2 linked regions of the Gluconacetobacter diazotrophicus PA1 5 genome follow. The protein of the gene in region 1 interacts with the protein of each later gene in a pairwise test. Links are inferred from orthologs where the notes say so. Each region holds a gene or a part of one and is shown in the gene's direction. Other genes may lie near its edges.

Region 1 (4,241 bases):
CCTTCAATGGGGGCTTTGGAGACCTATCTTCCGCAGCCCGCATCGGATTGGCAACGCCGGATCGCCTTCGGCGCGTTTTTACGGACGCTCCATGCCCGCGGGCGAGTGGGTGAAGACTTCGCACCCGTCCTCGGTCACGCCCAGCATGTGTTCGAACTGGGCCGAGAGCGAGCGGTCGCGCGTCACGGCTGTCCAGCCGTCATCCAGCACCTTCACGTCCGGCCGGCCGCCATTGAGCATCGGCTCGATGGTGAAGAACATGCCCGGGCGCAGCACCAGCCCCTGCCCGGGGCGGCCGTAATGCAGCACGTTCGGCGCGGCGTGGAAGGTGCGGCCGATGCCGTGGCCGCAGAAATCGCGAACCACCGAAAACCGGTGCGATTCGGCATAGGTCTGGATCGCGTGCCCGATATCGCCCAGCGTCTTGCCCGGCGCCACCTGGCCGATTCCCAGCATCAGCGCCTTGTAGGTCGCATCGATCAGCTTCTCGGCCTTCCGCGAGACCGGACCCACCGTATACATGCGGCTGGTATCGCCGAACCAGCCGTCCAGGATCACGGTCACGTCGATGTTCAGGATATCGCCGTCCTGCAACTGGCGCTCGCCCGGGATGCCGTGACAGACGACGTGGTTGAGCGAGATGCAGCTCGACTTCGGATAGCCGCGATAGCCCAGCGTGGCGGGCGTCGCCCCGTGATCAAGCATGAAATCATGGATCAGCTTGTCCAGCGCCTCGGTCGTGACCCCGGCGCGGACATGCGGCGCGATCATGTCCAGGGTGCGCGCCGCCAACTGTCCTGCCGCACGCATCCCGGCGAAATCCTCGGCCGTATGCAGAATGACGCGCCGTGCGTCCGTGTCACCGTCCATGTCGATGCCCCCTCGCTCTCCCAGTCCAGCCGCAGAACGGCATCACCAGGGGGGATAAATGCGCGGCGCGCTCCGTCAAGGCAAGGGCGATGGTCCAATGATCCTGTCAACCGAGCCTGCCCGAGGCTGTTTCAAAAGCCCTGATACCGGGCGAGAGCGGCCTTACGGGCCGTGAGCATCGGAGCACAGGAAACGCGCGTCGGATCGCCGGCAGCAGGGTTTTTGAAACAGCCTCAGCCCTGGTTGTGTCCACGACGACGGTGCGCGACATGACCGGCCGCGACCATATGGACATGCGCCGGAACACGGGCGTGCGCATGTCGCGCCACGCCATGGCGGCGGGGGGCCACGGGCGCTTCGGCCACCTGTTCGGGGCCCGCATTGGCCGCCCGCGCGGCCGCGGCCAGCATGATCGCCGCCCGGCCGCGATGCCCGCGCGCCAGCACCAGCGGACGGCGCACGTCCGCCACCCCTTCCTGGCGGAACCCGTCATCCAGGATGCTGGCCATGACGGCGCTGCGCTGCGGGTTGGTCCGCGCGCCCAGCACCACGCCGATCAGGCGCACGTTCTCGCGAATCGCGGACGTGACCAGGTTGCGGCCGGCATCGGTCGTGTATCCGGTCTTCAGCCCGTCCGCCCCCGGATAGATCCGCAGCATCGGGTCGTGGTTGGGCACCTGCCGCCCGTGGAAATAGAAGGCCGGGACCGAGAAATAATGATAATAATCCGGGAATTCGGTGATGATCTGCCGCGTCAGCAGCGCCAGGTCGCGCGCCGATGTCACCTGCTCGTCATTCGGCAGGCCGGACGCGTTGCGGAAGGTGGTCCTGGTCATCCCCAGCGCCCGGGCCTGACGGGTCATCAGGTCGGCGAACCGGCCCTCATCCCCGCCGCCCATCAGTTCGCCCAGGGCGCAGGCCGCGTCGTTGGCCGACTTGGTCACCAGCCCCAGCACCGCCTGTTCGACCGTCAGGTAGCTGCCCGGCATCAGGCCCAGCTTCGACGGTTCCATCGATGCGGAATGGGCCGACACGGGCACCGACTGGTCCAGCGTGATCTGGCCGGCATGCAGGGCCTTGAACGCCAGGTACAGCGTCATAAGTTTGGTCAGGCTGGCGGGAAACCGCTGCAGGTCGGGATTGGATTGCGACAGGATCGCCCCGGTGCGGGCGTCCATGACGATCGAGCTGATCTGGCCGACATACTGGGCATGGGCCCGGGGCACGAAGCCCGCCATGACGGCGGCGCACCCCACCGACAGGGCGAAGGACAGGCGCAGCACCTTCCCGCGCCCCGATGCCGCGACATGACGCAGTCGGGCGAACCATCCCCGCCCGGCGTCCATCCCCCGCCTGTCCGTCCATGAGCCGTCGGCCAACGCCCGTTCCCCCGTCACAGGATCCGCATCATATTCGGCGACTTTATGGTCATTTTCCGGAACCCGTCCAGAGCAAAGAACGATAACCGGAAGAAAATGCAGCTTTTTCGTGGCCATGTCATTCATCCATGCACCCCGGTGCGGTCATGGATGCGCACGCGACAGCCGATTTGATCATCGTTCCGCCGCAAAACATGCTTAATTTCCCTCTCCGCGCTCTTTCAACCCGCCACGCCCATCCAATATGGTAAGACCATGGCTGCTTCATTTCCTCCCGTCCGGCATTCGATGACCGCCCCCCGCGACGCATGGCCACGCGGGCACACGCGGGCCCATGGCGGCAATTCCCCGACGCGACGCGAGGGCGGCAACCAGGACGGACAATCCGACAATCCGGATTCGCCCACCATCGGCGTGGTCGTCAGAACCCGGCCGCAGACGCGCAAGCCCGCGATGTACAAGGTCCTGATGCTGAACGACGACTACACGCCGATGGAATTCGTCGTGCACGTGCTGGAACGCTTCTTCCAGAAGTCGCGGGACGAGGCGACCGACATCATGCTGCATGTCCACAAGCGGGGCGTGGGCGTCTGCGGCGTGTTCACCTACGAGGTCGCGGAGACGAAAGTGACCCAGGTCATGGACCTCGCACGGCAGAACCAGCACCCGCTGCAATGCACCATCGAAAAGGACTAGACGGGGACGGAACGACGCGGCGGCGGACAGTCCATGGGGCCACGCGTCTCCGCGCGCCCCTGCCGTCCCGCCTTCGCGAAACGCGCCCGGAATTTGTTGATCTTTCCGTTGATCTTTCCACTGGCATTCCGACGAAAACACACCAAATATAGTCCTGATTAGCCGACTACCGCCTCCGGGCCCTGGACCGACCCTGGGAAAGGCCCGACCCTGGAAAAGGAGCGTCATGGCATGTTGTCACGCAATCTCGAACAGACGCTTCACCGTGCCCTTACCCTGGCGGGCGAGCGTCGCCACGAATATGCGACACTGGAACACCTGCTGCTGGCCCTGGTCGACGACAGCGACGCCGTCACCGTTTTCCGCGCCTGCGGTGTCGATCTGGACAAGCTGCGGTCGGACCTGACCGAATTCCTCGACAAGGACCTGGCCGGCCTGGCGTCCGACCGGACCGTCGATCCCAAGCCCACGGCCGCGTTCCAGCGCGTGATCCAGCGTGCCGCGATCCATGTCCAGTCCACCGGGCGGGACGAGGTCACGGGATCGAACGTGCTGGTCGCCCTGTTCGCCGAGCGTGAGAGCCATGCCGTCTATTTCCTGCAGTTGCAGGACATGACCCGTCTGGACGCCGTCAATTTCATCTCGCACGGGATCGCCAAGGCCCCCGACCGGTCCACGCGCCGCCCGATCACCGGCAGCGCGCAGGACGGTTCCGAGTCCGAACGCGAGGAGCGCGGCGGCAAGGGCAGCCAGAAGAACCAGGACGCGCTGACCGCCTATTGCACCAACCTGAACCGCAAGGCCGAGGACGGGAAGATCGACCCGCTGATCGGCCGCGACCCGGAAATCGAGCGCACGATCCAGATCCTGTGCCGGCGCACGAAGAACAATCCGCTTTACGTGGGTGATCCGGGCGTGGGCAAGACCGCCATTGCCGAAGGCCTGGCCAAGCGCATCGTCGAGGGCGACGTACCCGAGGTGCTGCTGAAATCCACGATCTATTCGCTGGACATGGGCGCCCTGCTGGCCGGAACCCGCTATCGCGGTGATTTCGAGGAACGGCTGAAGGCCGTCGTCACCGAACTGGACAACAATCCGGGCAGCATCCTGTTCATCGACGAGATCCATACCGTGATCGGCGCGGGCGCGACCTCGGGCGGGGCGATGGATGCGTCCAACCTGCTGAAGCCGGCGCTGGCGGCGGGAACGCTGCGCTGCATCGGGTCCACGACCTACAAGGAATACCGCCAGCATTTCGAGAAGGACCGCGCGCTGGTGCGCCGGTTCCAAAAGATC
Region 2 (3,739 bases), 2.7 Mb from region 1 along the record:
ATGATTCCCATCGCGACCGTCATGAACTGCACCTGCACCGTCGCCAGCGCCAGGGTGGCGTAGCCGCACATCATGCCCACGGCCCCCAGCAGCATCGCCCGGCGCGACCCCAGCACCCGATCGCCCAGCCAGCCGCCGACCACCGGCAGCGCATAGGTCATGGCCGCGAAGGCGCCCATCAGCAGGTTGGCCTGCGTGTCGCCCAGGCCCATATGCTGCACCATGAACAGCAGCAGCACGGCCTGCATGCCGTAATAGCCGAACCGTTCCCATAATTCGATGGCGACCACGACCGCGAAGGACGACGCGCGGGACGGCTGGGCGGCACCGGCGGAGGGGGAGAAATTCATGAAATTCCCAAGGACATGGCAACGCGGAAGGCGAGAGCCCTAACAGAGAGGACAGGCGCGCGACAATGCCGGGACAGACCGGCAACTGACATTTGATGCCACCGGCATACAACAGGTCGAAACGATTCCGGTCATTTCATGCCACGGCGGGGGTTTCAATCGCGAGCGACGTGTCGCCTTGGCGCTGCTTGCCCATGGTACGGTGCACGATCCCGGCCTCGATGAATTCCGGGCCCTGCGCCACATATCCCAGGGATTCGTAAAAGGGCAGCGCCCCGGCCTGGGCGTCCAGGACGAATCGTTCGACAGCACGGCAGGCGGACGCATCCTCGATCGCGATCATCAGGCGCCGGCCCAGCCCCTGCCCGCGCCGGGCCGCATCGATGGCGACGCGACCGCTCCTGGCCGTCTTTCCATCCGGCCCGAACAGGACGCGCGCGGTCCCCACCGGCCGCGTCCCCTCCAGGACCAGGAGGTGCAGCGCCGTTTCGTCATGCTCGTCATACTCCATGTCGAGCGGAACCTGCTGCTCATCGACGAAGACGGTCTTGCGGATCAGGAAGCAGGCGTCCCTGTCCTGGCTGCTTTCGGCGATCCTGATCGTGGTCATCGTCATGGTGCGGGCCCCGCCTGGGTGTCGGTTAACGGAAACGGTGCGGCACCATAGACCGGATGATCCCGGCGCCGAAGCCCGGCACGGCGTCCCCTGGATACCGCCCTGATGCCGCGACCCGGGGACACGGACCGCCCCCTGATGCATATCCCCCATGCGCCTGCCGCCCACGCCTTGTAATGGGCATCCGGGACGTCCACCTCAGCATGGCACCATACGTTCCAGGGAGATCGTAATGACAAACAAGACGACACCTTCCGAAGCCGGTACAGCCCACGCCCATACCTATCTGGGAACACCGACGGACCTGAAGCACGACGCCGTCCACAAGATCTCGGCCGGCCTGAAGGCGGTCCTGGCGGATGTCTTCGCCCTCTATATCAAGACGAAGAACTTCCACTGGCACATGAGCGGGCGGCATTTCCGCGATTATCACCTTCTGCTGGACGAGCAGAGCAGCCAGATCTTCGCCATGACGGACCCGCTGGCCGAACGAGCGCGGAAGATCGGCGGCACGACCCTGCACTCGGTGGGGGAAATCAGCCGGCTGACCAAGGTGTCGGACAACGATGCGATCTATGTCACGCCCGAGGACATGCTGTCCGAACTGCGCGAGGACAACCTGGCCCTGACGGCCCGCATGCGCGCCGTCCATGCCGTATGCGACGAAGGCAACGATGTCGCGACGGCCAGCCTGCTGGAAAACTGGATCGACGAGACCGAGCGCCGCACCTGGTTCCTGTTCGAATCCACCCGACCGGCCTTCGGCAGCAATAGCTGACGCGCCGCCCATATCCGATCATCAGGAAAGGCAGTGTCATCACTGCCTTTTTTGGTATCCAGGCCGAGGGTCATCCGAAGCGGGAGGAAAGATCGGCATGGAGCGGTATCAGGATGTCGGGACGATGCAGCCACGAAGCGCGGTCGGATATCGCGGCCTGGCGGTGCGCGACGCCGTGCAGGACGCGGTGATCGAACTGGCTATTCTCTATCCGACCGGGGATACGCCGCACGCCCGTTCCTTCGGTCCCTACAGTCTGGACGTGGCGACCGACGGGGGCGTGGCGGGGCGGGACCGCACGCTGGTGGTGCTGTCCCACGGCAATGGCGGGTCGCCCTGGGTCTATCGCGACCTGGCGATGGCGCTGGCGGGCATGGGCTTCGTCGTCGCGATGCCCCGGCACCCCGGCAACAGCCTGAACGACAATGCGCTGGCCCGCACGATCAAAAACCTTGAAAATCGCCCGCGCCATGTCTGCCTGAGCATCGCCGCCGCCTTTGCCGACCCGCTGGTCGGCCCAGGCCTGCGACCCGGCCGCGTGGCCCTGATCGGCCATTCGATGGGCGGATATTCCGTCCTGGCCGCGGCGGGCGGCCAGCCCTGGACCCGACAGGACGGACCGTCCGGCGGCCCACCCCATCGCATTGCGGTGGAGCACGACCATCGGGTCCGGGCCCTGGTGCTGCTGGCCCCGGCCACCCTGTGGTTTCGCGCCCCCGGCGCCCTGTCTTCCGTGCGCGGCCCCATCCTGATGCGCAGCGCCGAACATGACACGATCACACCGCCATCGCAGGCCGGCATCGTGCTGGACGGCGTGCCCGACCCCACGCAGGTGGATTATCGATGCGTGGCGGGGGCGGGGCATTTCGCGTTCCTCAGTCCGTTCCCGGCCAACATGGTCCATCCGAACTTTCCGCCGTCGCAGGACCCGCCGGGCTTCGACCGCGCGGCGTACCAGGGCGTGCTGAGCCATGACATCGGCACCTTCCTGCACCGGACGATGGAAGCCGATGCGGCAATGCCCTATCGCGCCAGCCGGCGTGGATGACCATAGGTATTGGTCACCACCACACCCGCCATGACGATCGCGCCGCCCGCCAGGGTACGCAGGCTCGGGATTTCGCCGGTCAGCACGAAGGCCAGCACCAGGGTCGCGGGCGGTAACAGATACAACAGCGCGGCACCGCGCGCCGCCCCCATATGGCCGACGACGAAGGCCCAGGCCGCATAGCCTATGGCCGCCGGGAAGACCGCCAGTTCCAGCACCGCCGCCCAGCAGCGGACGGGCGCGTGCGGCAGGACGGTCAGGGCCTGCGGCAGCCAGGGGGAAAGGCACAGGGCGCCGGCCATCAGGATGTAGCTGATGCTGGGCAACGCGCCGTAGCGCAGCACCAGACGCTTCTGCAGCGTCGTATACAGCGCGCCGCAGAACGCGGCCCCAAACACCAGGGTGGCCCCCGAACCGAAGGACACGCCACCGATCTGCCCCTCGGCAATCAGCACCACGCCCGCGAAGCTGAGCAACGAACCCGTCCACCCCCAGAGGGACAGCCGTTCGCCCATCGTCACCACCGCGATCAGGGCCGCGATCAGCGGGGCGGCACTGATCAGCAGGCTGGACGCACCGGCCGACACCGTGACCTCGCCGGTATTGAACAGCACGTTATAGACCGCGATGCCGATCACGCCGCAGGCCAGGATGCGCGGCACGTCGCGTGCGGCGGGCAATGGGGGACGCTTCCATGCCAGCCACGCCATGGCGAGCACCGCCGCCCCGGCATAGCGCGCCGCGGCCAACGGGATCGGCGGCAGGTCGCGCAGGGCGATCCGCACGACCGGATAGGCGCTGGCCCAGGACAGGATGGCAATGGCGACGATCAGGGGAATGAACCGCGCGACGGTCTTGGTCATTGCTCTGTCTTGTCCGTTCCCGATCGACGGTCTGGGGATGTCACCCCGATCGCATAGCGTCATATCGGACCTGCACGCCTGGCG

What was found. Proteins that work in one complex are often made in the same cells at the same time.
Region 2: the proteins of clpS (region 1) and GDI_RS03935 interact in binary tests that used the Escherichia coli proteins (3 or more experiments, as listed by UniProt). The link is inferred for Gluconacetobacter diazotrophicus PA1 5 from one-to-one orthologs.

What each region holds. Positions count from the first base shown.
Region 1 is NC_010125.1:3,570,177-3,574,417, forward strand. The notes cover bases 1,442-4,241. They hold clpS (ATP-dependent Clp protease adapter ClpS), read left to right. Parts: upstream 1,442-2,537; coding sequence 2,538-2,945; downstream 2,946-4,241. Other genes in these bases: GDI_RS16455 (D-alanyl-D-alanine carboxypeptidase family protein), read right to left, coding at 1,442-2,216; clpA (ATP-dependent Clp protease ATP-binding subunit ClpA), read left to right, coding at 3,177-4,241. In the rest of the region: map (type I methionyl aminopeptidase), read right to left, coding at 79-870; more of GDI_RS16455, read right to left, coding at 1,104-1,441. UniProt on the Escherichia coli protein: Involved in the modulation of the specificity of the ClpAP-mediated ATP-dependent protein degradation.
Region 2 is NC_010125.1:843,451-847,189, reverse strand. Bases 1-2,971 are described here. They hold GDI_RS03935 (Dps family protein), read left to right. Parts: upstream 1-1,198; coding sequence 1,199-1,744; downstream 1,745-2,971. Other genes in these bases: GDI_RS03925 (DMT family transporter), read right to left, coding at 2,768-2,971; GDI_RS03930 (alpha/beta hydrolase family protein), read left to right, coding at 1,842-2,792; GDI_RS03940 (GNAT family N-acetyltransferase), read right to left, coding at 487-960; GDI_RS03945 (peptide MFS transporter), read right to left, coding at 1-350. In the rest of the region: more of GDI_RS03925, read right to left, coding at 2,972-3,655.